Cupriavidus taiwanensis LMG 19424: one gene and its partners. The protein of the gene in region 1 interacts with the protein of each later gene in a pairwise test. Links are inferred from orthologs where the notes say so. Each region holds a gene or a part of one and is shown in the gene's direction. Other genes may lie near its edges. The genes, in order: dnaE, RALTA_RS05190 and dnaQ.

Region 1 (10,705 bases):
TCCTGCAGGTTGCCTTCGTGCAGCCCGACGGCAAGGCCGGTGAACGGCTGATTCCATTTGTCGACGCGTTCCTGCGCGAGGTGGATACCGCGGGCAAGCGCATCGTGGTGGACTGGGGACTCGATTACTGAGCTGTACCTGCGTAGCTGCGGGATAAGGAAGGGAGGGAGCGGATGCAGTTCGATGTGATCACGCTGTTTCCCGAAATGTTTCGTGCGCTGACCGACTGGGGCATTACCAGCCGGGCGGCCAAGCAGCAGCGGTATGCGTTGCGCAGCTGGAATCCGCGTGATTTCACTGTCGACAACTACCGCACCATCGATGACCGGCCCTACGGCGGCGGTCCCGGCATGGTGATGCTGGCCAAGCCGCTGGACGACGCCATCGATGCCGCGGTGGCGGCGCAGGCGCAAGCCGGCGTGGCGAAGCCGCATGTGGTGCTGATGTCGCCGCAGGGCAAGACGCTGACGCATGCCAAGGTCATGGAACTGGCCCGGCGGCCAGGCCTGGTGTTGCTGTGCGGCAGGTACGAGGCGATCGACCAGCGGCTGATCGACCGCCGCGTGGACGAGGAAATCAGCCTCGGCGATTTCGTGCTGTCGGGCGGCGAACTGCCGGCGATGGCGCTGATCGACGCGGTGGTGCGCCACCTGCCCGGGGTGCTGGGCGACGCGCAGTCGGCGGTGCAGGACAGTTTCGTCAATGGCCTGCTGGATTGCCCGCATTACACCCGGCCGGAAGAATACGAAGGCGTGCGGGTCCCCGACATCCTGCTCGGTGGCCATCATGCCGAGATTGAAAAATGGCGGCGCCAGCAGGCGCTGGCCAATACCGCGAGCAAGCGTCCCGACCTGATCGAGGCGGCCCGCGAACAAGGTTTGCTGACCCGCGCCGACGAGAAGTTCCTGTCGGAGTGGGCGGCGAAGGCAGGGCGGGGGGAAACTCCCGCCAGGTAAAACCCCATCCTCTGCCGGGGCCCGGGAAGTCCTGGGGCATACAACGCCGGCATGATGGTTACGGAGAAAAAACGATGAACCTCATCGAACAGATCGAGAAGGAAGAGATCGCGCGCCTGACCGCGAACAAGACCATCCCCGCATTCGCGCCCGGCGACACCGTCGTCGTCAGCGTCAACGTGGTGGAAGGTAACCGCAAGCGCGTGCAGGCCTACGAAGGCGTCGTGATTGCCAAGCGCAACCGCGGCCTGAACTCGTCCTTCATCGTGCGCAAGATCTCGTCGGGTGAAGGCGTGGAGCGTACGTTCCAGCTGTACTCGCCGCTGATCGCCGGCATCGAAGTGAAGCGCCGCGGCGACGTGCGTCGCGCCAAGCTGTACTATCTGCGCCAGCGTTCGGGCAAGTCCGCACGTATCAAGGAAAAGCTGGTGTCGAAGGCTGCCGCCGCTGCCAAGGCCGCGGAGTAAGCCGGACATGCCGGCCGGGGCGACCCGGCCAGCGTTTCCTCAGGAAGGGCACCCCAGGGTGCCCTTTTTGCATGGCCGCGCGGGTCCACCGGCCGCGCTTTGCTGCGGCGCCAGATGGCGCGCTTCTGTCATACTTGCGATGTTATGCGTCCCGCCTTCGATCCCGAATCCCTTCCCGTCATCGATACCGACCTGCGCAACGGTGCGCTGAGCGCGCCGCGCCTGCAGGTGGACTTTATCCGGCACCGCTTCCAGGCGCCGCCGGCATGGGCGCCCGAGCTGACCGACGAGTCGCGGGTCTACGATCGCAGCCGCGGGCTGCGCGATGCCGCGGTGCTGGTGCCGCTGGTCGAGCGCAGCGATGGCCTGACGGTGCTGCTGACGCAGCGCAACGCCAACCTCAGCGCGCATGCCGGGCAGATCAGCTTTCCTGGCGGGCGGCAGGAGTCGTGGGACGTCAACCGCATCGACACCGCGCTGCGCGAGACAGAGGAAGAAGTGGGGCTGGCCCGCGACTATGTCGAGGTGCTGGGCGCGCTGCCGGATTACATCACCGGCACCGGCTTCCACGTCAGCCCGGTGGTGGGCCTGGTGCGCGATGGCTTCACGCTGCGGCCCGATGCTTCGGAAGTGGCCGATGTGTTCGAAGTGCCGCTGGCCTTCCTGATGGACCCGTCGCACCATGAGCGGCGCCTGTTCCGCTGGGTCGACGGCGAACGCATGTTCTACGCCATGCCCTATCCGCGCGAGAACGGCGGCCAGCGCTTTATCTGGGGCGCGACCGCCGGCATGCTGCGCAATCTCTACCACCTGCTGGCGGCCTGAGCCGCCACCTGCGCATCCGCGCATTGTCCCGCCTGCGCGGGAATGACAGTAGAAGGTGATGCGTTATCGGAGCTGCATTGCCGCTTAAGCCGCCGCCCGGTCCTTGCCGCCAATGCAGTGCGGACAGCTCTTGCCGACCACATAGTGCGGGCTTTGCTGCTGCTCGGGCGTGACCACGGCGCGGCAGGCAAAGCACTGCTTGGGTCCGGCCGGTTCGAGGCTGGGGTTCAGCGCGGTGCGGTAGTCGAAGACGAAGCAGTCGCCGCGATAGTGGCTGCCGCCGACTTCCTCGAAGTACTTCAGGATGCCGCCTTCGAGCTGGTAGACGCGCTCGATGCCGACTTCCTGCATGTGGATCGCGGCTTTTTCGCAGCGGATGCCGCCGGTGCAGAACGACACCACGGTCTTGCCGTCCAGTTCCGCCTTGTGCGCGGCGACAGCGTCGGGAAATTCGCTGAACTTGGCGATGTCATACTCGACCGCGTTCTCGAACGTGCCGACCGCCACTTCGAAATCATTGCGGGTATCGAGCATCACCACCGGACGGCCTTCGTCGTCGTGCCCCTGGTCCAGCCAGCGCTTCAGGTCCGCCGGCCGCACCGACGGCGCGCGGCCCGCTTCCGGGCGGATCAGCGGCATCTTCATGGTGATGATTTCCTTCTTGGCGCGCACCAGCATGCGCTTGAAGGGCTGGTTCTCCGACAGGCTTTCCTTGGGGGCGATATCGGCAAAGCGCGCATCGGCATGCAGCCACGCCATGAAGCCGTCGATGGCTTCGCGCGGGCCGGCCAGGAACAGGTTGATGCCTTCCGGCGCGAGCAGGATCGTGCCCTTCAGGCCCGCCGCCTCGCAGCGCTCGCGCATGGCCGGGCGCAGGGTCTCGATGTCGTCCAGCGAGACAAACTTGTAAGCGGAAATATTGACGATCTGCATGGGAGACTGCGCCGCCGCGGCGGCGTCCCGAGGGGCGCCGACAGCTTGCGATAACTGCCTGATTGGAAAGGCGAAATTATAGCGTGCGCGGACCGTGCGCGTGGCCCATTCCCCAGCACGCCAATCAGCTATGCGCCCCCGCGCGCCGGCTCCGGTAGCACGCAACATTGGCGGCATGCGGGCGGGCCGAGCCGGTACAATGTCGCCCATGTCTGCACCCCGCTTCGTACACCTCCGCCTGCATTCCGAATACTCCATCGTGGACGGCATTGTCCGCCTCGATGATGCCGTCAAGGCCGCCGCCGCCGATGGCATGGGCGCGCTCGCCCTGACGGACCTAGCCAACGCCTTCGGCCTGATCCGCTACTACAAGGAAGCGCGCGGCAAGGGCGTGAAGCCGGTGGTCGGCGCCGATGTGTGGCTGACCAACGCCGAGGACCGCGACAAGCCCGCGCGCCTGCTGCTGCTGGTGCAGGACCGGCGCGGCTACCTGAACCTGTGCATGCTGCTGTCGCGCGCGTGGCTGGGCAACCAGCATCGCGGCCGCGCCGAGATCGACCCGGCCTGGTTCCAGGAACCGGGCGAGGACGACCTGCCGCTGGCCACCGGCCTGATCGCGCTGTCGGGCGCGATGGGCGGCGACATCGGCATGGCGCTGGCCAACGGCAATGCCGACGGCGCGCGCCGTGCCGCGCAGCACTGGGCCGCGGTGTTTCCGCAGCGCTTCTACATCGAGCTGCAGCGTGCCGGCCACGCCGGCACCGACGCCTACGTGCAGCAGGCGGTGCAACTGGCGGCGTCGCTGCAGTTGCCGGTGGTGGCGACGCATCCGGTGCAGTTCATGACGCCGGACGACTACACCGCGCATGAAGCCCGCGTGTGCATCGCCGAGGGCGAGCTGCTGGCCAACCCGCGCCGCACCCGGCGCTTCACCACCGACCAGTACTTCAAGACCCAGGACGAGATGTGCGCGCTGTTCGCGGACATCCCCTCGGCGCTCGAGAACGCGGTGGAGATCGCGCGCCGCTGCAACCTGACGCTGGAGCTGGGCAAGCCGCGCCTGCCCCTGTTCCCGACGCCGGACGGCATGTCGCTCGACGACTACCTGGTGTTCATGGCCAAGGAAGGCCTGGAGAAGCGCCTCGCGGTGCTGTTCCCGGACGAGGCGGTGCGCGAAGCGAAGCGCCCCGAATACTACGCCCGGCTGGAGTTCGAGACCGGCACCATCATCAAGATGGGCTTCCCCGGCTACTTCCTGATCGTGGCCGACTTTATCAACTGGGCCAAGAACAACGGCGTGCCGGTGGGCCCGGGGCGCGGCTCGGGTGCGGGCTCGCTGGTCGCCTATGCGCTGGGCATTACCGACCTCGACCCGCTCAAGTACGCGCTGCTGTTCGAGCGTTTCCTGAACCCGGAACGGGTCTCGATGCCCGACTTCGACATCGACTTCTGCCAGCACGGCCGCGATCGCGTGATCACCTACGTGAAGGAGAAGTACGGCAAGGATGCGGTGTCGCAGATCGCCACCTTCGGCACCATGGCCGCCAAGGCCGCGGTGCGCGACGTGGGGCGCGTGCTCGACCTCGGCTACGGCTTCGTCGACGGCATCGCCAAGCTGATCCCGTTCAAGCCGGGCAAGCTGGTCACCATCGAGGAAGCGAAGAAAGAAGAGCCGCTGCTGACCGAGCGCGAGCGCAACGAGGAAGAAGTGCGCCAGCTGCTGGAGCTGGCGCAGCGCGTCGAGGGCATGACGCGTAACGTCGGCATGCATGCCGGCGGCGTGCTGATCGCGCCCGGCAAGCTGACCGACTTCTGCCCGCTGTACACGCAGGGCGGGCAGAACGACGGCATGAGCGGCGTGGTCAGCCAGTACGACAAGGACGACGTCGAGGCCGCCGGCCTGGTCAAGTTCGACTTCCTGGGCCTGACCACGCTGACCATCCTGGACTGGGCCGAGCGCTATATCCGCCGCCTGGACCCGAGCAAGGCCGACTGGAACTGCAGCCATATCCCGCTCGACGACGGCCCTGCCTTCGACATCCTCAAGACCGCCAACACGGTCGCCGTGTTCCAGCTGGAAAGCCGCGGCATGCAGGGCATGCTGAAGGATGCCAAGCCTGACCGCTTCGAGGACATCATCGCGCTGGTGGCGCTGTACCGCCCGGGTCCGATGGACCTGATCCCCAGCTTCTGCGCGCGCAAGCACGGCCGCGAGAAGGTGGAGTATCCCGATCCGCGCGTCGAACCCGTCCTGAAAGAGACCTACGGCATCATGGTCTACCAGGAGCAGGTGATGCAGATGGCGCAGATCATCGGCGGCTACTCGCTCGGCGGCGCCGACCTGCTGCGCCGCGCGATGGGCAAGAAGAAGCCCGAGGAAATGGCGCAGCACCGCGTCATGTTCCGCGAGGGCGCCGACAAGAACGGGCTGTCCGCGCAGCAGGCCGACGACATCTTCGACCTGATGGAAAAGTTCGCGGGCTACGGCTTCAACAAGTCGCACGCGGCCGCTTATGCGCTGCTGGCGTACTACACCGCCTGGCTCAAGGCCCACCATCCGGCCGAATTCATGGCAGCCAACATGTCGCTGGCCATGGACGACACCGACAAGGTCAAGATCCTCTACGAGGACTGCAAGCTCAACAAGATCGCGGTGCTGCCGCCCGACGTCAACGCCAGCGAGTACCGCTTCGCGCCGACGGACCCGAAGACCATCCGCTACGGCCTGGGCGGCATCAAGGGCAGCGGCCAGGGCGCGATCGAAGACATCCTGCGCGCGCGCGAGGAGCGGCCGTTCACCGACCTGTTCGATTTCTGCGAGCGCGTCGACCGCCGTCAGGTCAACCGCCGCACCATCGAGGCGCTGATCCGCGCCGGCGCCTTCGACAGCCTCAACGACAACCGCGCGCAGCTGCTCGCGTCGGTGCCGATCGCGATGGAAGCCGCCGAGCAGAAGGCGGAGTCGGCCAACCAGGTGTCGCTGTTCGACCTGATGGGCGATGCCGGCGATGCGCATCGCCCTGAGTTGCTCGACGAGCCGCGCTGGAGCCCCAAGCGCACGCTGCAGGAAGAAAAACAGGCGCTCGGCTACTACTTCTCGGGCCACCTGTTCGACGCCTACCGCGACGAGGTGCGCCGCTTCAACAAGGGCACGCTGGCCGGGCTGGAAAAGGAAGTGCAGGGCAACGGCGGCGGCTTCGGCCGCGACGTGCGCGGCAAGACCATTGCCGGCGTGATCAGCGGCATGCGCACGCAGATGACCCAGCGCGGCAAGATGCTGATCGTCACGCTCGACGACGGCACCGGCCTGGTCGAGATGACCGTGTTCAACGAGGTCTTCGACGCCAACCGGCAGATGTTCCGCGAGGACGAACTGCTGATCGCCACCGGCAATGCGCGCCACGATACCTTCACGGGCGGGGTTCGCTTTACCGCCGAATCGGTGATGGACCTGGTCGCCGCGCGGGTGCGCTTTGCCAGCGCGGTGCGGCTGTCGATGAACGGCAATTCCTCGACCGGCATGCTGCGCGAGCTGCTGATGCCTCACCTGGCGCGCGCCAGCGGCATGCAGGGGCTGCCGGTGCGGATCCGCTACGAGGCGAAGGCGGCCAGCTGCGAAGCCATGCTCGGCCCCGAGTGGCAGGTGGTGCCTTCCGACGAGGCGCTGACCGCGCTGCGCCAGGTGCTGTCAGCGGATGCCGTCAGCACAGTCTACGAATAAGCGGCCCCTGCATTCCCGTCGCGCGCTGCGTCATGCGTGCCGGGCGGCGCGCGCGTCGGCAGCGAGCCGCAGCAGGGTGTCGACGTGGACTTCGATATCCGGATCGTAGTCGAGCAGCGCCAGCGGGTTCGACAGCCGCGCCTGGCCGCCGCGCACCGACGCCACCGCGGCGCGGATGGCCTGGTCCAGGGTCTCGCCGCGCTCGCGCGAGAACGCGTGCACGGCTTGAGGCCGGATCACTTCCAGGCAGGCGATATTGTCGGCAAAGACCAGCGGCGTGCCGCAAAGCACCGATTCCACCCCAACCAGCCCGAACGGCTCATAGCCCGACGCCAGGATGGTGAAGTCGGCGGCGCGGTAGAGCGCGTCGATGCGGCTGCTGTAGCCCAGTTCGCGCACGCGCGGGATGGTGCGCCCGACCGGGCGGCCGGCCACGGCGAGCGTGATCGGCAGGTCCGAGCGGGAGAAATAATCGGCCAGCAGGTCGAAGCCCTTGCGCGCATGGCCCGACGACGGGAACAGGAACACGATCTCGTCGTTGCCGAAGCCGAATTCGCGCCGCAGCGCCGCGCGCGCGGCGGCATCGACCTGGGTGAAGCGCTGCGTGTCGACCGGCGGGTAGACCAGCTCGACGCGCTCGGGCGCGATGCCGTACAGCTCGATCACTTCGCGCCGCATCAGCGCGGAATGCGCCACCACGCGGTGCGCGCCGGCATACTGCGCGCTTTCGAGATCGATCTGCCACTGGTCCGAGCGCCGCGCCGGCGTGCCGCGCGCGGCGAGGTAGCCGCGATGCGTGCCGCCGCAGATGGCGATATCGGAGCCGCGCACGCGGTTGCATCCGATCAGCACTTCGCCGGCATCGCGGTGCGCCTGCAGCCGCCACGAGAAATAGCGGTCGCGCAGCTTGCCGGGCAGCCACGACACCACGATCCGATGCGCGGCAACACCCGCCGACGCCGCCACGCCGGCGTCGAAACGGCGCGCGTAGACCGAGACTTCGGTATCGGCTCGCTTCGCCATGGCCCGGCTGATGTCGAGCGCGTAGCGCTCCAGGCCGCCGCCGGCGCCGAAGCGATTGCAGGAGATGCCAACTTTCATTGATCGAGAAGGTAGAGGGTAGGGCGGCGCGGCCGGGTTGCGTGCTTCAGCCGGCGGCCTTGTTTTCCGCGGCGGCGTGCAACTGCGCCAGCTTGGCGTACTTGTAGTAGCTGGCCTGCGCATTCATCAGCGCGACGCCGAAGCCGGCGCTGCCGTCGAGGAAGCCGCGCTTGAGCAGGTAGGTGCGCACGAACGCCCACAGGCCGTGGCCCGCCGCCGACGCCACCGAGCTGCGCTTGCCGCGGGCGTAGGCCTGCTGCGCGCCCGCGCTGGAATAGCTGTCGATCTTGCGCAATACGTCCGACAGCGAACGGTAGCTGTAGTGGATCAGCGGCTCGCGCAGCCGCGTGACCGGGTCGTCGACCTTCAGGTGTTCGTGCACGAGATCGTCGGTGAAGCGGCCGCGGCCCTTGCGGAAGACCCGGGTGACGTAGTCGGGATACCAGCCGGCATGGCGCACGAAGGTGCCGCAGAATGCGGACAGGCGCGGCAGCGCCAGCGCCTGGGCCTCGGCTTGGTGCAAGTGCTTCAGGATTTCATCGCGCAGCGCGGGGGGGACGCGTTCGTCGGCGTCCAGGCTGAGGATCCAGTCGCCGCTGGCAGCCTGGACCGCGCGGTTCTTCTGCGGGCCGAAGCCGGGCCAGTCCTCGGTCTGGATGACGGTGGCGCCCGCGGCACGCGCGATCGCCACCGTGTCGTCCGTGCTGGCCCAATCCACTATAATCGCCTCTTCGCACCAGGACACGCTTTCAAGGCATGGCCCGATATTGTGAGCTTCATTCCTGGTAATGATGACGGCGGAGACTTTCATGGAACGTAGGGGCGCGCCCCGTCCGGGCCAGCCCGGCAGGCCGCCGGCGTCGCCGCCAGCCGGGCGCTGATGGAAGAGCGCGTATTCTACCGCACCGGCGCAGTGGCCCAGCAGCCGCCTGGCGCTTCCTGGCCGGTCCGCACCGGGTGCGCCGGGCCCGCCGAAGCGAAATCTCAGTTGCCAAATTGATGACACGAGCACATTGGTCCCGATTCACAGGGATGGAAACCGTTGTATCCCTGGTGGCGTGTGCCGCATCGATCTCCCTTTGGCGCCGGCGCGGCAAGGACGCATGGGCGGTGCCGGCATGATCGGCGCCTATGTGATCAACCTCGAAGCCGCCGAGGCGCGCCGCCAGCGCATCGCGGGCCAGCTGACGCGCCTGGGGGTGCCGTTCCAGGTGTTCCCCGCCGTGAACGGGCGCGCCCTGGCAGAGGACGAGGTCGCGCGCCGCTACGACGCGCAGGCCGCCAGCGCCAGCTATCGTCCGATGAGCCGCGGCGAGATCGGCTGCGCGCTGAGCCATCTGGGCGTCTACCGCAAGATGCTCGAAGACGGCGCCAGCCTGGCCCTGGTGCTGGAAGACGACGCGCTGCTGGGCGACGACGTGCCGGCGGTGCTGGAGGCCCTGGCCTCGAAGATGGATCCCGACAGTGCCGACGTGGTGCTGCTGTCGCATGTCGACAAATTCACCCGCTGGGGCATCAAGCCGCTGGGCCAGCGCAAGCTGGTGCGGCGCTATGGCGAATGGTGGCGCGCGCATGGCTATGTCGTCACCCGTGCCGCGGCCGAGCGACTGGTCGCGGGGCTGCAGCCGACCTGGTGCGCCGCCGACTACTGGTCCGCGTTCGAGCGCCGCGGCCTGGTCTCGGTCCGCGCCGTGGTGCCCTATTGCATCGGCCTGACCGAACTGGCCGAGGCCTCGTCGCTGGAAACGCATCGCGCTGACCTCGACGCCACCGACAAGGCGCGCCGCAGCGTCGGCTATTATCTGCGCCGCTATGTCTACCAGCGTTTCCTGTTCCAGGTCTTCGTCAGGCCCTTTTTGCGCGTTGCGCGCCAGAAACGGCCGGGCTAGCGCCGTGTCCTGCCGCAGCAACGCCGCCTTCACCCAGAAGAAAACTCAGTGACCACATCCAAACCGCCCATTTCGCCAGGTGCCGCCGTGCCGTCCAGCATGGCCAGCCGGCTCTGGTCCTACCTGCGCCCCGAGTTGCGCATCTTTATCGGCGCCATCCTCGCCATGGCGGTAGTGGCCGCCAGCGAAGGGGTGATCCCCAAGGTCGTCAACGACCTGCTCGACAAGGGTTTCGGCGGCGACTATGCGGGCACGCTGTGGCATGTGCCGGCGATCCTGACCGGCGTGGCGCTGATCCGGGGCGTGGCGCAGTTTGCCTCGGGCTACCTGCTCAACCTGATCTCGAACCGCGTGCTGCTGAAGATGCGGCTGCAGATGTTCGAGCGCCTGCTGCAGGCGCCGGCATCGTTCTACCACCGCAATACCGCGGCGTCGCTGATCAATGCGGTGATCTTCGAGGTCAACCAGGTGCTGCAGATCCTGACCAGCGTGTTCATCACCCTGGTGCGGGATTCGCTGACGGTGGTCGCGTTGCTGATCTACCTGTTCTACACCAACTGGCGCCTGACGCTGATCGTGGCGGTGATCCTGCCGGTGATCGGCTACCTGATGTCGAAGATCAACCGCCGGCTGCGCAAGCTCAACCGCGATCACCAGACCTATACCAACAATGCCGCCTATGTCGTCGAAGAGGCCGTGGGCGGCTACAAGGTGGTCAAGCTGCATGGCGGCGAGTCCTACGAATTGCAGCGCTTCCGCACCGTGGCCGAGCGGCTCAAGAACTACTCGATGCGCATGGCGGTGGCGGGCGGG
Region 2 (9,444 bases), 270 kb from region 1 along the record:
GCCGCTGCCGCTGCTGCGCCAGGCCGAGGACACCTTTGTCGACGAGCTCTACGCCGGCGCCCCGGCGCGCGGCATCCCGCTGCTGTGCGCGGGCTTTCCGCGCAGCTACCTGGATGCCAACCGCGCGCTCGAAGAAATCGACGAGGCCCTGCTCGACGCGCCGTGGCCTGGCGCCAAACAGGAAACTTCCAAGACCCGGCTGGGCAAGGGCCTGGTCTGGCGCGTGCTGGACACCGGCGAAGCCATCTACGACCGCAAGCTGAGCGTGGCCGAGGTGCAGGCCCGCATCGAGCGCTGCTACCTGCCCTATTACGCGCAGTTGCAGAAGCTGGCCGAGCGCGCCGTCGCCAGCCATGGCAGCGCCTGGCATATCAACTGCCATTCGATGCCGAGCCACGCCGCGCCGTTCGCGACCGAATTCCCCGGGCTGGAGCATCCGGATTTCGTCGTCGGCGACCGCGACGGCACCACCTGCGACAAGCGCTTTACCGACCGGGTCGAGGGGCTGCTCAAGGAGATGGGCTACGAGGTGTGGCGCAACCACCCGTACAAGGGCGTCGAGATCGTGCGCGTGGTCGGGCAGCCGCAGGCCGGCCGCCACAGCCTGCAGCTCGAGGTCAACCGCAAGCTCTACATGGACGAAGCCGGCCTGACCCATACTGCCGGCTTTGCCAGGCTGCGGCACGACCTGAACAGCCTGCTCGACGAACTGCTGCGCTTTACGCGCGCGATGCCGTCGCGCGTGGCCTGACACCGGTCAGGACCCCGGGCACGGCTGGCGGCCGGGCCCGGCACAGCGCAGGCCTGCCTGCGCCGGGATCACTTCGCGCGGGCGGCGGCGTGTTGGCCGTGCTTTAGAAGAATGGGTAACAAGATTTAGGAACTTTGGCAGATGGGTTTCCTCTATCATGGCAATCCTTTGCGAACCCATCCTGGCTGCCGGCCCATGGCGCCGGCAGGCAATCCAGGCAAGCACACGCTCACAACGCTAACACCGTGATCCGACGAATCTCCGCAATGCTCGGCAGCCGGCTGCGCATGGTGGCTGCCGCCGTAGCCGGTGCGATCGCGCTGGCAGGCTGCGCCAACCTGCCGGACGATGCCGCCGGCACCGCCGCCGCCCCGGCACCGGCCCCCGCATCCGCCGCCATCGCCGCGGCACCGGCCCGCCCCGCCGCCGCTACCGCCCCGGCAATCTCCGCCCAGCCCCCCATCAAGACCATCAACCTGCCCGACCGCGGCCGCGTCAGTCTGTCCGAGTACCGCGCGCGCATGCGCGAACAGCTGATGAAGACCGAGAACGCTACCAGCGACGTGGCCGACTGCGCCGCCCATGCCAGCTGGGTGGTGCCGCGCTCGGCCACCTACGATGCGCTGAAGATTCCCACCGGCGCGCTCGCCGCGGGACAGGCCACCACCGAGCCCTGGAGCGGGCGCTTCTCGCCGGGCAAGCAGGCCGTGCCGGTCAGTTCGGTGGTCACCTTCGCCGCCACCGCGCACAAGCGCAAGGGCAGCGACGACTGGCAGCCGGTGAAGGTGCGCTGCGGCTATGACGACGGCATGATGCTGGCCTATGAACTGCTGGACAGCAGCGGCGCCACCATCAGCGAGCCCGCCGCGGCGCCGGCGGTGCCTACCGCCACGCGCACGTCGGCCAGCAAGAGCCGCAAAGGGGCCAAGGGCAAGAGCACGGCGTCGAAGTCCGGCAAGGCGTCGGCATCGAAGTCCGTGAAGTCGAGCTCCGCCAAGTCGACGTCGGCCAAGGCGAGCAGCAAGAGCAAGAAAAAGCAGTAGACGCAGCAACGCAGCGCACGCCCATGCGGGCGCTGGTTGTCGCCCCTATCCCATAAATGGGAGAGGGGAGAAGACCGTCAGCAAGCCAACGCTCAGCCCAGAAAATCCAGGATCGCCTGCAGCATCGCCGTTCCCAGCAGCGCGCTGCGCGCCCCGTTCCAGCCCACCGCGGGATCGGGCATATCAGCGTTGTCCTTGAACGGCATCTCCAGCGTCAGCGCCAGGCAGCCGAAGGTGTGGCCGATGTATTTGGACGCCAGCTTGAGCGCATCGGCGTTGTACTTGCTGGCGGCGTAGCCATGCACGTCCTGGAAGTCAGGCGAGGCCCGCTTGAAGGCCTCGATAAAGCGCTGCTGCTCGCGCCGGCGTGCTTCGGTAAAACCCGGCAGCATCTCGCTGCCGGCGACGAAGTTGTACGGCAGGCCCTCGTCGCCGTGGATATCGAAGAACATGTCGCAGCCGGTGGCTTCGATCGCGCGGCGCACGTGATAGACCTCGGGGCTGGTATCGGCACTCGGCGCCATCCACTCGCGGTTCAGGTTGGCGCCCGCGGCGTTGGTGCGCAGGTTGCCGCGCGCCGAGCCGTCGGGGTTCATGTTCGGCACGATATGGAACACCGCGCGCTCGAGCAGCTTGCGCGCGACCGGGTCGCCGGCCCACATGCCGGTGCCGGTCAGCCGCTGCAGCACGCCTTCGACAAACCACTCGGCCATGCTCTCGCCCGGGTGCTGGCGCGCGATCATCCAGATGTTGGACTTGCCCGGACCCGGCTGGCCGACAGTGACGCGCGTCATGTCGCGTCCGTCCACGGTGCTGCCCAGGTGCGACAGCCGCGCCAGCGGCGAACGCTGGCAGCTTGCCAGCAGCGACAGGTGGCGCTCGTCCGGATACGGCTCGAAATACGCGAACCAGATGCTGTCGTGCTCGGGCGTGACCTCGACGGTCATCACCTGGCCGTCGAAACGCGTCGGCACGCGGAACCAGTTGGCGCGGTCGTACGACGCCACCGCGCGGTAGTCGCGCCAGCCGTCCGGATAGGTGCAATCGCCCGCGTTCAGGAAGTGCAGGCGGCAGGCCTGCCCGGCCGCGCCCTGCAGCCGGAAATGGAACCACTGGCGGAAGTCGGCGTGCGAATCGGCACGGATGCGCAGGCGGATATCGTCGGCGCGGTCAAGCGCCTCGACCTCGATGGCGCCGGAATCGAAATGCGAAGAGATATGCAGCATGGCTGGCGGGCTCGTGGCGATGGTTGCGGGACGCGTGGTCAGTCTTCCAGGCGGCGGCGGAATACCCAGCGGATCGCGTCCGAGGCCGCCTTGTCGAAGGCATAGCCGTCCTCGGCGAAGCGCTTGAGCTTCTCTGGGTCGGTCACGCGGTGCGTCACCGCGTAGCGCGCCATGGTGCCGCGCGCGCGCTTGGCATGGAACGAAATGATCTTGTAGCGGCCGCCCTTCCAGTCCTCGAACACCGGCGTGACGATGCGCGCCTGCAGCACCTTGGGCCGCACCACCTTGAAATATTCTTCCGAAGCCAGGTTGACCAGCACCGGCGCGCCTTCCTGCTTGAGCGCGGCCATGTCGGCGTTGAGCATCTGCGTGACGTCGTCGCCCCAGAACGCGTACAGGTCCTTGCCGGCGGCGTTGTCCAGGCGCGTGCCCATTTCGAGCCGGTAGGGCTGCATCCAGTCCAGCGGGCGCAGCACCCCGTACAGGCCGGACAGGATGCGCAGGTGCTTTTGCGCAAAGCCGAGGTCGTCGGCCGACAGCGATTTCGCGTCGAGACCGTCGTAGACATCGCCGTTGAAGGCCAGCACCGCCTGCTTGCTGTTGGCCGCGGTGAACGTCGGCGACCAGTCGGCGTAGCGCGTCACGTTGAGCACTGCCAGCTTGTCCGAGATGTCCATTAGCGCGCCCACGTCCTGCGGCGCCAGCCGGCGCAGGCGCTCGATCAGCGCGGCGGAACGGTCGATGAAGCGCGGCAGCGTGTGAGTCTTGATGCGGGCGGGAGTCTCGTAGTCCAGCGACTTGGCGGGAGACAAAACGATGAGCATGGCAAAATCGCGGCAGTAGCCAAGGACAAACAAGCCCAGATTGTAGCGAATGCGCCTCGACACCACCGCAACCATCCTGCCCGCCGGCACTGCCGGGGACGCCGGCCGCCCCGCCGGCATCACATCTGCGCCGCGCGTGGTGCTGGACTCCAATATCTGGGTGGACCTGCTGGTCTTCCAGGACCCCCACGTCGAGCCGATCCGCGCCGCGCTGGAGGCCGGCACCATCGCCCCGGTGATCCGCGCCGACTGCCGCGAGGAACTGCGTCGGGTGCTGGCCTATCCGCAATTCGCACGCTTCGACGTCGATATCGGCGCGGCGCTGGCCACCGTCGACCGTCTCGCCACCCTGCAAGCCGCGCCGCTGCAGGCCGACTGCGACGCCATCCGCCTGCCGCGCTGCAAGGACACTGACGACCAGAAGTTCGTCGAACTGGCCCATTTCGCCGGCGCCGCCTGTCTGGTGTCGAAGGACAAGGCCGTGCTCAAGCTGCGCAGCCGCCTGCGCCGCAGCAGCGGCGTGGAAGTGATGACACCGCCGGCATTCGGCGCCTGGCTGGCCGCGCTGGGCCCGGCCGGCGATCCGCTTTAAGGCCGATCCGCTTTAGAATGTGGCGGCTCGCGCCGCCGCCGTGCCGCAGGCGCCCGAGCGCCTCCCGTTTCCATCGCATCGACACCCTGCCCTATGTCCGCAGACACCACGCTTGCTCCACTGACGCCGCCGCCATCGCGCCTGCCCGGCGTCGGCACCACCATCTTCACCGTGATGTCGGCGCTCGCCGCCGAAAAGAACGCGGTCAACCTGGGCCAGGGCTTCCCCGACTTCGAATGCGACCCGGGCATCGTCGATGCCGTGGCCGCTGCCATGCGCGCCGGCCATAACCAGTACCCGCCGATGGCCGGCGTGCCGCGCCTGCGCCAGGCCATCGCCGCCAAGATCGCCAGCCTGTATGGCCACCAGTACAGCTGGGACAGCGAGATCACGGTCACCGCGGGCGCCACCCAGGGCATCCTGACCGCGATCCTGTGCGCGGTGCATCCGGGCGACGAGGTCATCGTGCTGGAGCCGTGCTACGACAGCTACCTGCCGGCGATCGAACTGGCCGGTGCTACCGCGGTGCCGGTCGCGCTGGAAGCGCCCGCGTTCCGCGTGCCGTTCGACAAGCTCGCCGCCGCCATCACGCCGCGCACGCGCATGATCCTCATCAACACGCCGCACAACCCTACCGGCACGATCTGGCGCGCGGGGGACATGGACCAGCTGGCGCAGATCCTGGCGGGCACCGACATCCTGCTGCTGTCGGACGAGGTCTACGAGCATATGGTCTACGACGGCCAGCGCCATGAATCGGTGTCGCGCCACCCCGAGCTGGCGCGCCGCAGCTTCGTCATCTCCAGCTTCGGCAAGACCTACCACGTGACCGGCTGGAAGGTCGGCTACGTGGCCGCGCCCGCCGCGCTGATGGCTGAGTTCCGCAAGGTGCACCAGTTCAACGTGTTCACGGTCAACACGCCGGTGCAGCATGGCCTGGCCGACTATATGGCCGATGCCGCGCCCTACCTGCAGCTGTCGGCGTTCTACCAGGCCAAGCGCGATTTTTTCCGCGCCGGGCTGGCGGCCTCGCGCTTCAAGCTGCTGCCTTCGGACGGCACGTATTTCCAGTGCGTTGATTATTCCGCGATCTCGGACCTGAGCGAGGCCGACTTCGCCATGTGGCTGACGCGCGAGATCGGCGTGGCCGCGATTCCGGTCTCGGCCTTCTACTCGCAGCCGCGTGAATCCGGCGTGGTGCGGTTCTGCTTCGCGAAGAAGGAAGAGACGCTGGCGCTGGCGCTGGAGCGGTTGGGAAAGCTGTAAGCAGAAGCGGAAACGCCCGCAAATTGCGGGCGTATCTCCACCACCGACGGAGGACCGCGCAACGCTGGCCCCCTGAGCTTACTTCCTCCGGCTCATCATCAGCTCCGTATTCGCCTTGCGGTCGGCGTTGACCTTCTGCACCGACTCGCGCTGCGACAGCGTCTTCAGGTAGTCCTTGACCGGCAGCTCCGCCAGCATGTCGGTGCCATAGATGATCTTGGTGCACGACGACACCAGCGGCAGGTGCACCGCCGCGGCGCAATCGGCCAGCGTGAAGCGGTCGCCGGCGATGTACGGCGAGAACTTCGCCAGGCTGGCGAAGGCGGGGATATAGCGGGTCAGCAGCTTGTGCTGGCGCTCCTTGACGCCGTCGCTGACCTTGCCGCCGAAGAAGGCCTCGGGGTACAGCTCGCGCGCGGTCAGCTCCAGGTAGAGTTCCAGGAACACGATGATCTCGCGCACCTTGGCCGCCTGGTACGGGTCCGCCGGCAGCAGCGGCGTCTGCGGGTAGGTCGCTTCCACGTATTCGGCGATGGCTTCGGACTCGCACAGCGGGCCGGATTCGGTGATGATGTAGGGCACCTTGCCTGCGGGCGTGGCCGCCGGGTCGGTCTCGCCGATCCAGGCCAGCACCTCTTCGAACGGCACGTTCTTTTCCAGCAGCGCCAGCTTCACTTTGTTGTAGTAGTTGCTGGCGGCAAATCCGCAGAGCTTCAGCATGTCGTCTGTCTCCGTTATGGGATGGGTTCCCGCATCGAATCGCGTGGAACGGGGGATTGTGGACCATCCGGCGTCTGCAGTGAACCGGCTGGCCGATCAGCGCACGCCGCCTGCCCTGCCGGTCTGTCGCGGAAGGTGCAAAAAACGTACGATCGTGCTAATTTAACCACAACTTTTGGGACGAATGATGAGCACTTTCACCATCGATACGCTGGGTATCGTCGGCACCGGCGCCATGGGTCGGGGCATCGCGCAGATCGCAGCCCAGGCCGGCCTGACCGTCAACCTGTACGACGCCAACCCGCAGGCGGTGGAAGCCGCTCGCAAGTACCTGCAGGACACGCTGGCCAAGCTCGCCGACAAGGGCAAGATCAGCGCCGCCGACGCCGAGGCCACGCTGGCCCGCGTCAGGCCGTGCGGCGCGCTGGAAGACCTGGCCGGCTGCGACATGGTGCTCGAAGCCATCGTCGAGAAGCTCGAAGTCAAGCGCGACCTGATCGCCAGGCTGGAAGCGATCCTGCGCGACGACGCCATCATCGCCTCGAACACCTCGTCGCTGTCGATCACGGCGATCGCCGTGGGTTCGAAGCACCCCGGCCGCATCGCCGGCTACCACTTCTTCAACCCGGTGCCGCTGATGAAGGTGGTCGAGGTCATCGACGGCCTGTCGGGCAACCCGGCGGTGGGCGACGCGCTGATGGCGCTGTCGCGCCGCATGGGCCATACGCCGGTGCGCTGCAAGGACATGCCGGGCTTCATCGTCAACCATGCCGGCCGCGGCATGAATATCGAAGGCCTGAAGGTCGCGCAGGAAGGCGTGGCGGAATTCGCCGACATCGACAACATCATGCGCGAGCAGGCGGGCTTCCGCATGGGCCCGTTCGAACTGATGGACCTGACCGGGCTGGACGTGTCGCACCCGGTGATGGAATCGATCTACAACCAGTTCTACCAGGAGCCGCGCTACCGCCCGTCGCCGATCACCGCGATCCGCGCGGTCGGGGGGCTGATCGGGCGCAAGGCCGGCGCCGGCTTCTACACCTACGCCGATGGCCAGAAGCAAGTGCCGGCCGCCGCCGCTGTGCCGGCCGCGCGCCCGTCGAGCGTGTGGGTCAGCCATGCCAGCGAGCGCGGCCATGCCATGGTGACCAAGCTGCTGGGCGCGCTGGGCGTGACCCCGGAAGGCGGCAACCAGCCCTCGGCCGACGCGCTGATCATCGTCACGCCGCTTGGTCTGGACGCCACCACCAGCGCCCTGCAGCAGGGCCTGGACCCGGCCCGCACCGTCGCCATCGACACGCTGCTGCCGTTCGAGGCCACCAAGCGCCGCACGCTGATGACCACGCCGGCGACCAGCGCTGCCGCGCGCGACGCCGCGCACGGCCTGTTTGCCAGCGACGGCGTGCCGGTCACGGTGATCCGCGACTCGGCCGGCTTCGTTGCCCAGCGCGTGCTCTGCTGCATCATCAACATCGCCAGCGATATCGCGCAGCAGCGCATCGCCACGCCGGGCGACATCGACCTGGCCGTGAACCTCGGCCTGGGCTACCCGAAAGGCCCGCTGGCCCTCGGCGACGCGGTCGGCCCGCAGCTGGTGCTGGAGACGCTGCGCAACATGGAAGCGCTGACCGGCGACATGCGCTACCGCCCGAGCCCGTGGCTGTGGCGCCGTGCCGGCCTGGGCCTGTCGCTGCTGGCCGAAGAGCAGTAACCGGCCAGTCGTCCGTCCCCACACCGAGCCCCCGCCCATGCCCGCACAGCTGCTTTCCCGCCGCGTCGATTCGACGCTGGTGCTGACCATCTCGAACCCCGAGGCGCGCAACGCGCTGCACCCGGACATCTACGCGGCGTCGCAGCAGGCGCTGGAACAGGCCGCGTCGGATGACTCGCTGCGCGCGGTCATCATCACCGGTGCCGACGGCATCTTCTGCGCCGGCGGCAACCTGAACCGGCTGCTGGGCAACCGCAGCCAGCCGCCGGAAGTGCAGGCCGCCAGCATCGCGCTGCTGAACGGCTGGATCGAGTCGCTGCACGCCTTTCCCAAGCCGATCATCGCGGCGGTGGAAGGCGCGGCCGCGGGCGCGGGCTTCTCGGTGGTGCTGGCGTGCGACTTCGTGGTGGCGGCCAGCGATGCCAAATTCGTGATGGCCTACGTCTCGGTGGGCCTGACCCCCGACGGCGGCGGCTCGTACGAAATCGCACGCGCGCTGCCGCGCCCGCTGGCGAGCGAGCTGATGATGGAAGGCAAGCCGGTCGACGCCGCCCGGCTGGCGCAGTTCGGGCTGGTCAACCGCGTCACCGGGCCGGGCCAGGCGCTGGACGAAGCGCTGCGCCTGGCCTCGGGCCTGGCGCGGCAGTCGCCGCACGCGGTCGGCCGCATCAAGGCGCTGATCAACCACGCCGCCACCGCGTCGCGCGCCGAGCATCTGCTGGCCGAGCGCGACAGCTTCGTCGCCGCGCTGCACCACCCCGACGGCGGCGAAGGCATCAGCGCCTTCCTGGAGAAGCGCAAGCCGCAATACCGCTGATCCGCCCGCGATCCTGACAAGGGATTCGCCCCGCGGATCGTCACGGCCAGCCCGCGGCAGACGGGCATGCCGGCACAATGCAAGGAGACCACGCATGGAATTGCCGCCGTCCTCGCGCCGCCGCATCTACCTGATGCGGCATGGCGCCGTGTCTTACTTCGACGACGCCGGCCGCCGCACCGCCCTGCCCGAACTGGTGCCGCTGAACGAGACGGGCCGCATGCAGGCCACCGCGGCCGGCCGTGCCTTCGCCGCGGAGCAGGTCCGCTTCGACCGCGTCATCGTCAGCGGCCTGCCGCGTACCGTGGAGACCGCGCAACGCGTGCTGGCGGAGCTGCCTGAGATGGACGGCATCGCCCCCGAAGTCTGGCCGGAACTGCAGGAAATCCGCGGCGGCGACCTGGCCGCGATTGCCAGCGAGAACCTGCGCGATGCCTTCGTCGGCGCCTTCGAAGGCGAGGTGCCCGAAGACAAGCGCTTTCTCAACGGCGAGA
Region 3 (9,537 bases), 1.3 Mb from region 1 along the record:
GCGCGATCGCCCGCGACACGGCGCCCTCGCCCCAGTTGTACGCGGCCAGTGCCAGGTGCCAGTCGCCGAACATGTCGTAGAGCCGCGCCAGGTAGTCGAGCGCGGCGTCGGTCGAGGCCAGCACGTCGCGGCGCTCGTCGCGGAACATGTTCTGCTTCAGGTTGTAGGACTTGCCCGTGCTGGGGATGAACTGCCACATCCCGGCCGCCTTGGCGGTGGACTGCGCCTGCGGATTGAACGCGCTCTCGACAAAGGGCAGCAGCGCCAGCTCGGTCGGCATCTTGCGCTGTTCCAGCTCCTCGACGATGTGATAGAGGTAGCGGCTCGAGCGCCCGACCATCCGTTCCATGTACTCCGGCCGCTGCGCATACCACTGGGTGCGGTCGTCGACCAGCGTGCCCTCCAGGTCCGTCATGGCGAAGCCGCGACGGATGCGGTCCCAGATGTCGTTGGACGGGCCGCGCAGCCAGTCCAGGCCGCCCTGGTCGACATTGATGGTGGAAGTGGAAGAGAGCGCGGACTTGTCGCTGAGGGTGTTGAGCGGGTCCCGCTTGGCAGTCTGGGCGGTCGCGGCACCGTCGGCGCCTTCAGGCGGCGTGGGGGTGCTGGCGCACGCTGCAAGCAGCGCGGCGCACGCGACCACCGCCAGTAATCGACCAATTTTCATTAAGTTCTCAAATCGTGGCGCTAAAAGGTTGCGTGATGCTAAAAAAAACCGCGTATCGCGTCAATCAGATTTTCCATATAGCCGCTATCCGGCCGGCTGCCGCCAGGCCTTGCGGCGCAAGGCCGGCGGCCTGGCCGGGGGTCAGCGGAAATTGTCTTTCCAGCCGCGCAGCGCGCCGAAGTTCTGAGCATCGTCGGCGGCAGTCCCGCCGTGGGCCGACACCGCGGCACGCACCGCCGGCTCGCGCGAGCGCAGGAACGGGTTCACCTGGCGCTCGTGGGCGATGGTGGTCGGCAGCGTCGGCTGGTTCGTGGCGCGCAGTGCCTCGACCCGCGCCTCCCACGCCGCCAGTGCGGCATTGCCGGGCTCGACCGCGCGCGCGAAGCGAACATTGCTGCGGGTGTATTCGTGGGCGCAATAAACGCGGGTGTCGCCGGGCAGTGCCGCCAGCTTGTCCAGCGAGGCCAGCATCTGCGCCGGCGTGCCTTCGAACAGTCGCCCGCAGCCGCTGGCAAACAGGGTATCGCCGCAGAACAGCGCGGGCCCGGCTTCGCCCAGGTCCGCAACATAAGCGATGTGGCCGGCGGTGTGGCCGGGCACGTCCAGCACGCGCAGTGTCAGAGCCGGCGCCTCGAGCGTCGCCACGTCGCCCTCGCGCAGCGCCTGGGTACGTCCGCCGATACGCTCGCCCGCCGGCCCCAGCACCGGCAGCGGACCGCCCGAAGGTGCACGCGGATGCGCGGCCAGCAACCCGGCCACCCCGCCCTGGTGATCGCCGTGGTGATGGGTGATTACAATAGCGCCCAGAGCCAGACCGCTTTGCGCCAGGAAGCGCTCCACCGGCGCGGCCTCGCCAGGATCGACCACGGCGGCGCAGTGCCCGTCGTGGATGGCCCAGATATAGTTATCCTGGAACGCCGGGATCGGCTCAACCTTCAACATGCGCATGCTCCTATGTCCAATCGTCCCAATCACCCGATTGTAAGCTGGGAAGACTGGCTGGCCTCGCCGCCCGGCGAGTACATGCTGCGCTGGGAGGCGCAGCAGTACGACCGGACCGTGGCCGACATCTTCGGCTATCACGCGGTCCAGCTGGGACTGCCCTATATCGATACCCTGCGCGAGAACCGGATGCCGTTCTCGGCGCTGGCGCTGGACCCGTCCAGCGGCCCGCACGGGCCCCGTGCCGCACATCCGGATGCACGCCAGCTGCTGTGCCGTTTCGACGAACTGCCGTTCGACACCCAGAGCATCGACCTGGTCACCCTGCCCCACATCCTGGAGTTTGCCGAAGACCCGCATGAAGTGCTGCGCGAAGTCTCGCGGGTGCTGATGCCCGAGGGCCGCGTGGTGGTCACCTGCTTCAACCCGGTGAGCCTGTGGGGCGCGCGCCAGGGCATGAACCGGCTCGGCGCCACGCCGTTCCTGCCGACAGACGCGCAGCAGATCGGCTTCGTGCGCATCAAGGACTGGCTCAAGCTGCTTGGCTTCGATATCATCCGCGGCCGCTTCGGCTGCTATTGCCCGCCGTATCGCACCGACCGCTGGCTGCAGCGCACCGCCTTCATGGAGAAGGCCGGCGACCGCTGGTGGCCGATCTTCGGCGCGGTCTATATGATTTCGGCGATCAAGCGCGTGCGCAATATCCGCCTGGTCGGGCCGGCCTGGAAGAGCAAGCCGGCGCTGGCGCCGGTGTCCGCACCCGTGGCCACCCCCACCGGCACGCATGGCAAGACCCCAGGCAAGGAGCGCTGACGCGACCCGGCTTTGCGCGCCCGGCGCCTTATCCGCCTTATCCGCCCTACCCGCTCTCAATGCGCCATCCGATCCGCGGGTGGCCACCACGGAATCACATGCAAGAAGTCACGATCTACTCCGACGGCGCCTGCAAGGGCAATCCCGGCCGCGGCGGCTGGGGCGCGGTGCTCGTCGCCGGCACCAGCGAGAAAGAGCTGTTCGGCGGCGAACCGAACACCACCAACAACCGCATGGAAATGACCGCCGTGATCGAAGCGCTGCGCGCGCTCAAGCGGCCCTGCGTGGTGCGCGTCTATACCGACTCCCAGTACGTGCAAAAGGGCATCAGCGAATGGCTGCCCGGCTGGAAGGCGCGCGGCTGGAAGACCGCCGACAAGAAGCCAGTCAAGAATGCCGACCTGTGGCAGGCGCTGGACACCTTGGCGCAAGCGCACCAGATCTCCTGGCACTGGGTACGCGGCCACAACGGCCACCCCGGCAACGAGCGCGCCGACGCGCTGGCCAACCGCGGCGTCGAATCGATCGGCCGCTGACCGGGTTTCGCAACACCGCTGACAACAAGCGCGGAACGCCCGCCCCGCTCCGCTAGAATGCCCGCCATGCGACAAATCGTTCTCGATACCGAAACCACCGGCCTGAATGCCGCCACCGGCGACCGCCTGATCGAAATCGGCTGCGTCGAGCTGATGAACCGCCGGCTGACGGGGCGCCACCTGCACTTCTACGTCAACCCGGAGCGCGATATCGATGAGGGCGCGATCGCCGTTCACGGCATCACCGTCGAGTTCCTGGCCGACAAGCCCCGCTTCGCCGAGGTCGTCCACGACATCCGCGAGTTCGTCCAGGACGCCGAGCTGATCATCCACAACGCGCAGTTCGACCTGGGCTTCCTCGACATGGAATTCCAGCTGCTGGGCCTGCCGCCGTTTCGCCAGCATGTCGGCAACGTGATCGATACCCTGCGCGAAGCCCGCCAGATGTTCCCGGGCAAGCGCAATTCGCTGGATGCCCTGTGCGAACGCCTTGGCATCAGCAACGCCCACCGCAAGCTGCACGGCGCGCTGCTGGACGCCGAATTGCTGGCCGAGGTCTACCTGGCCATGACGCGCGGCCAGGATTCGCTGGTGATTGACACGCTCGACGGCGGCAGCGGCCAGGACGGCGTGGTCACCACCGCCGACCTTTCGAGGCTGACCTTGCCCGTACTGCGCGCCACGGACGAGGAACAGCAGGCCCACCTTGCCCTGCTGAAGGGTCTCGACAAGGCCAGCGGCGGCAAGACGGTATGGCAGGAAGAGCCGGCGGAAGGCCCGGGAACGCTGGCCGCGTAACAAAAATTCAAAAAAGGGCTTTACAAGATACAAGAACCTCTGCATAATCTCACTTCTCTGCTGCACGACGGCAACGACGACGCAGACAGGGGTGGTTAGCTCAGCGGTAGAGCACTGCCTTCACACGGCAGGGGTCACAGGTTCAATCCCTGTACCACCCACCAGATTCAGGAAAGCCAGCCTCGCGCTGGCTTTTTTCATTTCGGCACGCCCTCTCCCGGCACTCGCGAAACTACTCCGCTCCCGGGGCAAGATTCGCCTTATTTCTGGACCTGCGTGCGACCGGCACCGCAAGGCCCCGGCCACCGCCGGGGGTTACCTTGCCAGCGACCAGCCGCACGCCAGCCGATACGGATGCCCTGGCGGTCAGGACCGCCAGGCACCTGCGTCGGCAACAACCGTGGCAAACCGGTCGTTCAGCGCGGCGAGCGTGCTGCGATGCAGATCAGCCGCTGGCACTGCCGGCCCGCCCAGCGGATCCGGCAGGTCGCGCGTGGCGCAGGCCGCGGCCACGACGGTGCTGCGAAAGCCGTGGTCGAGCGCCGCCCGGACCGTGGCGCTGACGCACATATGAGTCTGAAAGCCGGCGACGATCAACTCCTTGCGGCCAAGCCGCGACAGCTCATCGGCCAGCGTGGTGCCGGCGAAGCTGTTGGGCAAACCTTTGGTGACCGTGATTTCGCCACCGTCCGGCCCCACCCCTTCGATAAAGGCCGCATACGGGCCGGTCGGATCGAAGGCCAGACTGCCCGGCCGGCCATGGTGCGCCACATGGATCACGGGCGTGCCGTGCGCGCGCGCCAGCGCCAGCAAGTCCGCGCAGGCAGCCACGGCGGCCGGCATGCCGGCCAGAGGCAGGCGACCATCGACGTACTCGCGCTGATGGTCGATCAGGATCAGGACAGAGGCATCCCAGGCCGAAGGAATGCGGCTGGCTCCGGCGAGGTCGAGCAGTGTAGTGGGCGTGATCATGGGTGTCGTCATGGGCGATGGACCTGGTTGTCTGCGGGGATCGGCCCGCGTGGAAGTGCGGGCAGCCAGCATCCTAACGGGTGACGGCAACGTTTGCCTGCGCAGCTCCGGCCGAGTGAAGGCCCCCGCAAGCGCCAGCGCGGACTTTGTTGCAAACAGTTTCTAAATCCCCCTTGACTTCTGCTAACCTTCTCAACACACCATCGCCAGCCCTGGGCGGCCAGCGCGAACGGGAAACGGGTCAGTGCGCACAAGAAAGAAGTTAATCATGCAGCACTCTTTGAAGTATCGGATGGCGCTAGCCACGGCGGGGGTGGTGACGCTGATCATCGTGCTGCGCGCGCTCTACGCCCAGTATTACGCCTATGACAGCCTGAAGAACCTGCTGCAGTCCCAGCAGGACACGCTGGTCGAGATGGTCGGCGAGCAGCTCGATGAAAAGCTGCAGGGCCGCGCCGCCGTGCTGCATCGGATGGCGCGCCAGTTTTCCGCCATGCATGCCGCCAGGCCGGCCGACTTGCGCCGTGCGGCCGAGGCCCTGGTGGATATCCCGGACACTTTCAATGCCGTCTTCCTCGCCTCGCCCGACGGCGAACTGACCTTCAGCACCGCCGTGCCGGATGGGGTGCACCTGCGCGTGAACGACCGCGACTATTTCCGCGACGTCCTGCACGGCCAGTCATTCGCGGTGTCGGACCTGATCCAGGGCAAGCAGACCAACGCGCCGGGCGTGGTGCTGGCGGTACCCATGCGGGGGCCCGCCGGCGAATTGCGCGGCGTGGTCGGCGGCGTGCTCAACCTGGCGGACAGCAACTTCCTGCGCGAGCTGGCGCATAGCCGGGTGGGCACCACCGGCAGCTTTTGCCTGGTGTCCGCCGGCACCCAGCCCCGCTATGCGATGCATGCGGACCTGTCGCGCGTGCTGACGCCGGCGCGTGCTATCGGCGAGGCCTGCGGCGCCGAGCAGGCGCCCAGCCTGCTGGAAGTCCTGACGCCGACCCAGCCGATCGTTGCACGCTACCTGCTGGCATCCAACGGCTGGGAAGTGGTTGCGGTCCTGCCGGCGGCCGAAGCCTATGCGCCGCTGATCACCGTACGCCAGCGGACGCTCGTGATGGGGGCGATCACCATGGTGATCGCGGGCGGGCTGATGTGGCTGGTGATGTGGCGGCTGCTGGCGCCGCTGCAGCGGCTGCATCGCGCGGTGCGCCAGCTCGGCAGCAACCCCGGAGCGTTGGCGGAATTGCCGGTCGGGCACGCGGACGAGATCGGCGAGCTGGCGGCAACCTTCGCCGGCGTCGTAGCCCAGCTGTCGGAGCGCGAGGCTGCGCTGCAGGCCGCCAAGGACCGTGCCGCCGCCAGCGAAAAGCGCATCGAAGCAATTGCCAACCATGTGCCGGACTTTATTTCGTTCATCGACACGCAGCAGCGCTACGTCTTCGTCAACGAGGCTTATGCACGGCGGTACGGCTTGCCGGCGCAGCAGATCGTGGGCCTGTCGCTGCGCGAGCTGTGGGGCACGCAGGAATACCTGGCCTGCCAGCCCTATCTGCAGCAAGCCGGCACCGGCCAGGCCGTGACCTTTACCCGCGAAAGCGCCGACGGCACCGAGTGCATCGAAATCACCTGTCAGCCGGCGTGGAACGATGCCCAGGACACCGTGGTGGGCCTGCACATGTTCGGTCGCAATGTCACGCACGAGCGCGAAAAGCTGCGCAGCCTGGAAGCCCAGACTGTCTCGGACTACCTGACCGGCCTGCTCAACCGCAAGGGCTTCGACCGGCGCCTGGCCGAAGCCATGGCACGCGCCGGCGCCAGCGCCTGCCCGCTGGCGCTGCTGCTGGTGGACCTGGACGACTTCAAGGCGGTCAACGACACTTATGGCCACCCCATCGGCGACCAGCTGCTGGTGACATTCGCGCAGCGCCTGCGTGCCTGCGTGCGCAAGGGCGATGCCGTCGCGCGCATCGGCGGCGACGAATTCGCGGTGATCCTGGAAGGTATCGCGGACCGCCACGCGATGGCATCGGTGGCCGACACCATCGTGCAGGCCGCGCGCATACCTTTCGTGATCGACGGCCATACGCTGGCGGCATCGGCCAGCGTCGGCTCGGCGCTCCACGAGGCGCGACACGCCATGACCGTGAGCGAGCTGTTCCTGCACGCCGACATGGCGCTCTATCAGGCCAAGCGGCATGGCAAGGCGCGCCACGCCGCGCAGGCGGCGCACGCGGCAGAGCCGTCCAACGTGGTCTCGCCAGCGGGCTAGCGCCGACGTCGGGCCCCCAATGGCCCGTTGCGAACTCTCCTCTCCCGCGAGCGGGAGAGAAGAGCGAAACCGCGGCTTTCATTCATTGCCGCGGTCTCGAAGACCTCAGCGCACCTTGCCTTCCTTCCACGCCTGCAGCAGCTTGTCGTACGGAATGGTCTCGCCCGTGGGTTTCTCGTTGGCGAGCTTCTTCCACGGCGCATGGTCGTTCGACAGCCACTTGGCCGGATCGCCCTTCGCGTTCAGCTTGGGCGCACAGTTGCTCATGCCGGCGCGCTGCAGGCGCGCCATGACCTGGTCCATCTCTTCGGCCAGCGTGTCCATCGCGGCTTGCGGCGTCTTCTCGCCGGTTACCGCGGTGGCCACGTTTTTCCACCACAGCTGCGCCAGCTTCGGATAATCCGGCACGTTGGTGCCGGTCGGGGTCCACGCCACACGCGCGGGGCTGCGATAGAACTCGACCAGGCCGCCATACTTGGCCGCGTTCTTGGTCAGGTAGTCGTGATGGATGTCGCTGTCGCGGATAAAGGTCAGCCCGGTCAGCGACTTCTTCAGCGAGACCGTCTTCGAGGTCACGAACTGCGCGTACAGCCACGCGCCGGCCAGCTTGTTGGGATCGGTGTTCTTGAAGAAGGTCCACGAGCCCACATCCTGGTAGCCGTTCTGCATGCCCTGTTTCCAGTAGGGGCCATACGGCGACGGCGCCATGCGCCACTTGGGCGAGCCGTCGGCGTTGACGACCGGCAGGCCCTTCTTGGTCATGTCGGCGGTAAAGGCCGTGTACCAGAAGATCTGCTGCGCCACCTGCCCCTGCGCGGGCACCGGGCCAGCCTCGGAGAAGGTCATGCCCATCGCTTGCGGCGGGGCGTACTTCTTCATCCAGTCGATGTACTTGGTCAGCGCATAGACCGCGGCCGGGCTGTTGGTGGCGCCGCCGCGCGCCACCGAGGCGCCGACCGGCGTGCACTTGTCCTCGGCCACGCGGATGCCCCACTCGTCCACCGGCATGCCGTTGGGCAGGCCCTTGTCGGCGGTGCCGGCCATCGACAGCCAGGCGTCGGTGAAGCGCCATCCCAGCGACGGGTCTTTCTTGCCATAATCCATGTGGCCGTAGACCTTCTTGCCGTCGATTTCCTTCACATCGTTGGTGAAGAAGTTGGCGATGTCCTCATAGGCGGACCAGTTGGTCGGCACCCCCAGGTCATAGCCGTACTTGGCCCTGAACTTGTCCTGCAGGTCCTTGCGCGCGAACCAGTCGGCGCGGAACCAGTACAGGTTGGCGAACTGCTGGTCGGGCAGCTGGTACAGCTTGCCATCGGGCGCGGTGGTGAACTTGGTGCCGATGAAGTCCTTCACATCGAGCCCGGGGTTGGTCCACTCCTTGCCGGCGCCGTTCATGTAGTCGGTCAGCGGCAGGATCGAGCCATAGCGGTAGTGCGTGCCGATCAGGTCGGAGTCGGAGATCCAGCCATCGTAGATCGACTTGCCGGACTGCATCGACGTCTGCAGCTTCTCCACCACGTCGCCTTCCTGGATCAGGTCATGGTTGACCTTGATGCCGGTGATTTCCTCGAACGCCTTGGCCAGGGTCTTGGATTCGTACTCGTGCGTGGTGATGGTCTCCGACACCACATTGATCTGCGTGACGCCCTTGGCCTTGAGCCGGGCGGCGGCATCGATAAACCACTTCATCTCCGCAGCCTGCTTGTCCTTGGACAGCGACGAGGGCTGGAATTCGTTGTCGATCCACTTCTTCGCTTCCGCTTCACCCGCCCAGGCGGTGCCGCAAGCGAGCGCGGCCGCGCAGGCAAGGGCTGACATCCCCAACGTCACTTGCACTTTCATCGGTGTCTCCTCAAGAATCCCCTGCCCCGGTTATGGTCTGGGTGGCGGCCCCGGGGTGGGGACAAGCCGCGTTTCCCGTTCATGCGTGGATCCCGGCCGGCGCGGCGCTAGCCCTTGCGCAGGATCAGCGCCAGCACCAGCATCGATGCCGCGAAGCTGATCCACACCGACGGCTCTTCCGGCAGCGCCAGCCATGCGGCAACCTTCTCGCCAAGCCCGACCCATGCCAGGTTGATCCACGCCGCGCACATCAGGCCGATGAAGAGCCGGTCGCCGCGGGTGGTGGCGACCGGCAGGAAGCCCTTGCGCAGCACCGACGGCGAGCGGATTTCCAGGATCGTCATGCCGATCAGCATCACCACGATGCAGCCAAAGAACACCGCCACCGGTGTGGTCCATACCATCCAGCTCAGCATTGGCGCCGTCTCCTTGCGAAGGCCTGCGTTAAACCCGGCCCATCGCGAAGCCCTTCGCGATGTAGTGCCGCACGAACCAGATCACGATGCCGCCGGGCACGATGGTCAGCACGCCGGCCGCGGCCAGCACGCCCCAGTCCATGCCCGATGCCGACACCGTGCGCGTCATGGTGGCGACGATGGGCTTGGCGTTGACCGAGGTCAGCGTGCGCGCCAGCAGCAGTTCGACCCAGCTGAACATGAAGCAGAAGAACGCGGCCACGCCAACGCCGGCCTTGA

Evidence for each region.
Region 2: the proteins of dnaE (region 1) and RALTA_RS05190 interact in binary tests that used the Escherichia coli proteins (3 or more experiments, as listed by UniProt). The link is inferred for Cupriavidus taiwanensis LMG 19424 from one-to-one orthologs.
Region 3: the proteins of dnaE (region 1) and dnaQ interact in binary tests that used the Escherichia coli proteins (3 or more experiments, as listed by UniProt). The link is inferred for Cupriavidus taiwanensis LMG 19424 from one-to-one orthologs.

What each region holds. Positions count from the first base shown.
Region 1 is NC_010528.1:837,684-848,388, forward strand. Bases 3,063-7,102 are described here. They hold dnaE (DNA polymerase III subunit alpha), read left to right. Parts: upstream 3,063-3,389; coding sequence 3,390-6,902; downstream 6,903-7,102. Other genes in these bases: RALTA_RS03910 (sulfurtransferase), read right to left, coding at 3,063-3,181; RALTA_RS03920 (glycosyltransferase family 4 protein), read right to left, coding at 6,933-7,102. Also shown: ribosome maturation factor RimM, read left to right, coding at 1-131; tRNA (guanosine(37)-N1)-methyltransferase TrmD, read left to right, coding at 174-956; rplS (50S ribosomal protein L19), read left to right, coding at 1,031-1,423; RALTA_RS03905 (CoA pyrophosphatase), read left to right, coding at 1,568-2,248; more of RALTA_RS03910, read right to left, coding at 2,333-3,062; more of RALTA_RS03920, read right to left, coding at 7,103-8,003; RALTA_RS03925 (glycosyltransferase family 2 protein), read right to left, coding at 8,050-8,814; RALTA_RS03930 (glycosyltransferase family 25 protein), read left to right, coding at 9,122-9,892; lipid A export permease/ATP-binding protein MsbA, read left to right, coding at 9,992-10,705. UniProt on the Escherichia coli protein: DNA polymerase III is a complex, multichain enzyme responsible for most of the replicative synthesis in bacteria. This DNA polymerase also exhibits 3' to 5' exonuclease activity. The alpha chain is the DNA polymerase catalytic subunit.
Region 2 is NC_010528.1:1,111,197-1,120,640, reverse strand. Bases 3,837-6,615 are described here. They hold RALTA_RS05190 (pyridoxal phosphate-dependent aminotransferase), read left to right. Parts: upstream 3,837-4,529; coding sequence 4,530-5,702; downstream 5,703-6,615. Other genes in these bases: RALTA_RS05180 (3-hydroxyacyl-CoA dehydrogenase), read left to right, coding at 6,610-6,615; RALTA_RS05185 (glutathione S-transferase), read right to left, coding at 5,781-6,422; RALTA_RS05195 (PIN domain-containing protein), read left to right, coding at 3,894-4,436; yaaA (peroxide stress protein YaaA), read right to left, coding at 3,837-3,844. In the rest of the region: RALTA_RS05215 (N-formylglutamate amidohydrolase), read left to right, coding at 1-751; RALTA_RS05210 (BspC domain-containing protein), read left to right, coding at 997-1,794; RALTA_RS05205 (M14 family metallopeptidase), read right to left, coding at 1,887-3,020; more of yaaA, read right to left, coding at 3,059-3,836; more of RALTA_RS05180, read left to right, coding at 6,616-8,133; RALTA_RS05175 (oxepin-CoA hydrolase, alternative type), read left to right, coding at 8,171-8,950; RALTA_RS05170 (histidine phosphatase family protein), read left to right, coding at 9,045-9,444. UniProt on the Escherichia coli protein: Shows aminotransferase activity with methionine and histidine as substrates, and to a lesser extent also with phenylalanine.
Region 3 is NC_010528.1:2,120,505-2,130,041, forward strand. Bases 2,014-4,885 are described here. They hold dnaQ (DNA polymerase III subunit epsilon), read left to right. Parts: upstream 2,014-3,015; coding sequence 3,016-3,756; downstream 3,757-4,885. Other genes in these bases: RALTA_RS09675 (class I SAM-dependent methyltransferase), read left to right, coding at 2,014-2,422; rnhA (ribonuclease HI), read left to right, coding at 2,521-2,958; RALTA_RS09695 (cysteine hydrolase family protein), read right to left, coding at 4,123-4,728. Also shown: RALTA_RS09665 (transglycosylase SLT domain-containing protein), read right to left, coding at 1-667; gloB (hydroxyacylglutathione hydrolase), read right to left, coding at 809-1,609; more of RALTA_RS09675, read left to right, coding at 1,622-2,013; RALTA_RS09700 (sensor domain-containing diguanylate cyclase), read left to right, coding at 4,997-6,997; RALTA_RS09705 (ABC transporter substrate-binding protein), read right to left, coding at 7,103-8,842; RALTA_RS09710 (DUF2160 domain-containing protein), read right to left, coding at 8,950-9,258; RALTA_RS09715 (carbohydrate ABC transporter permease), read right to left, coding at 9,287-9,537. UniProt on the Escherichia coli protein: DNA polymerase III is a complex, multichain enzyme responsible for most of the replicative synthesis in bacteria. The epsilon subunit contain the editing function and is a proofreading 3'-5' exonuclease.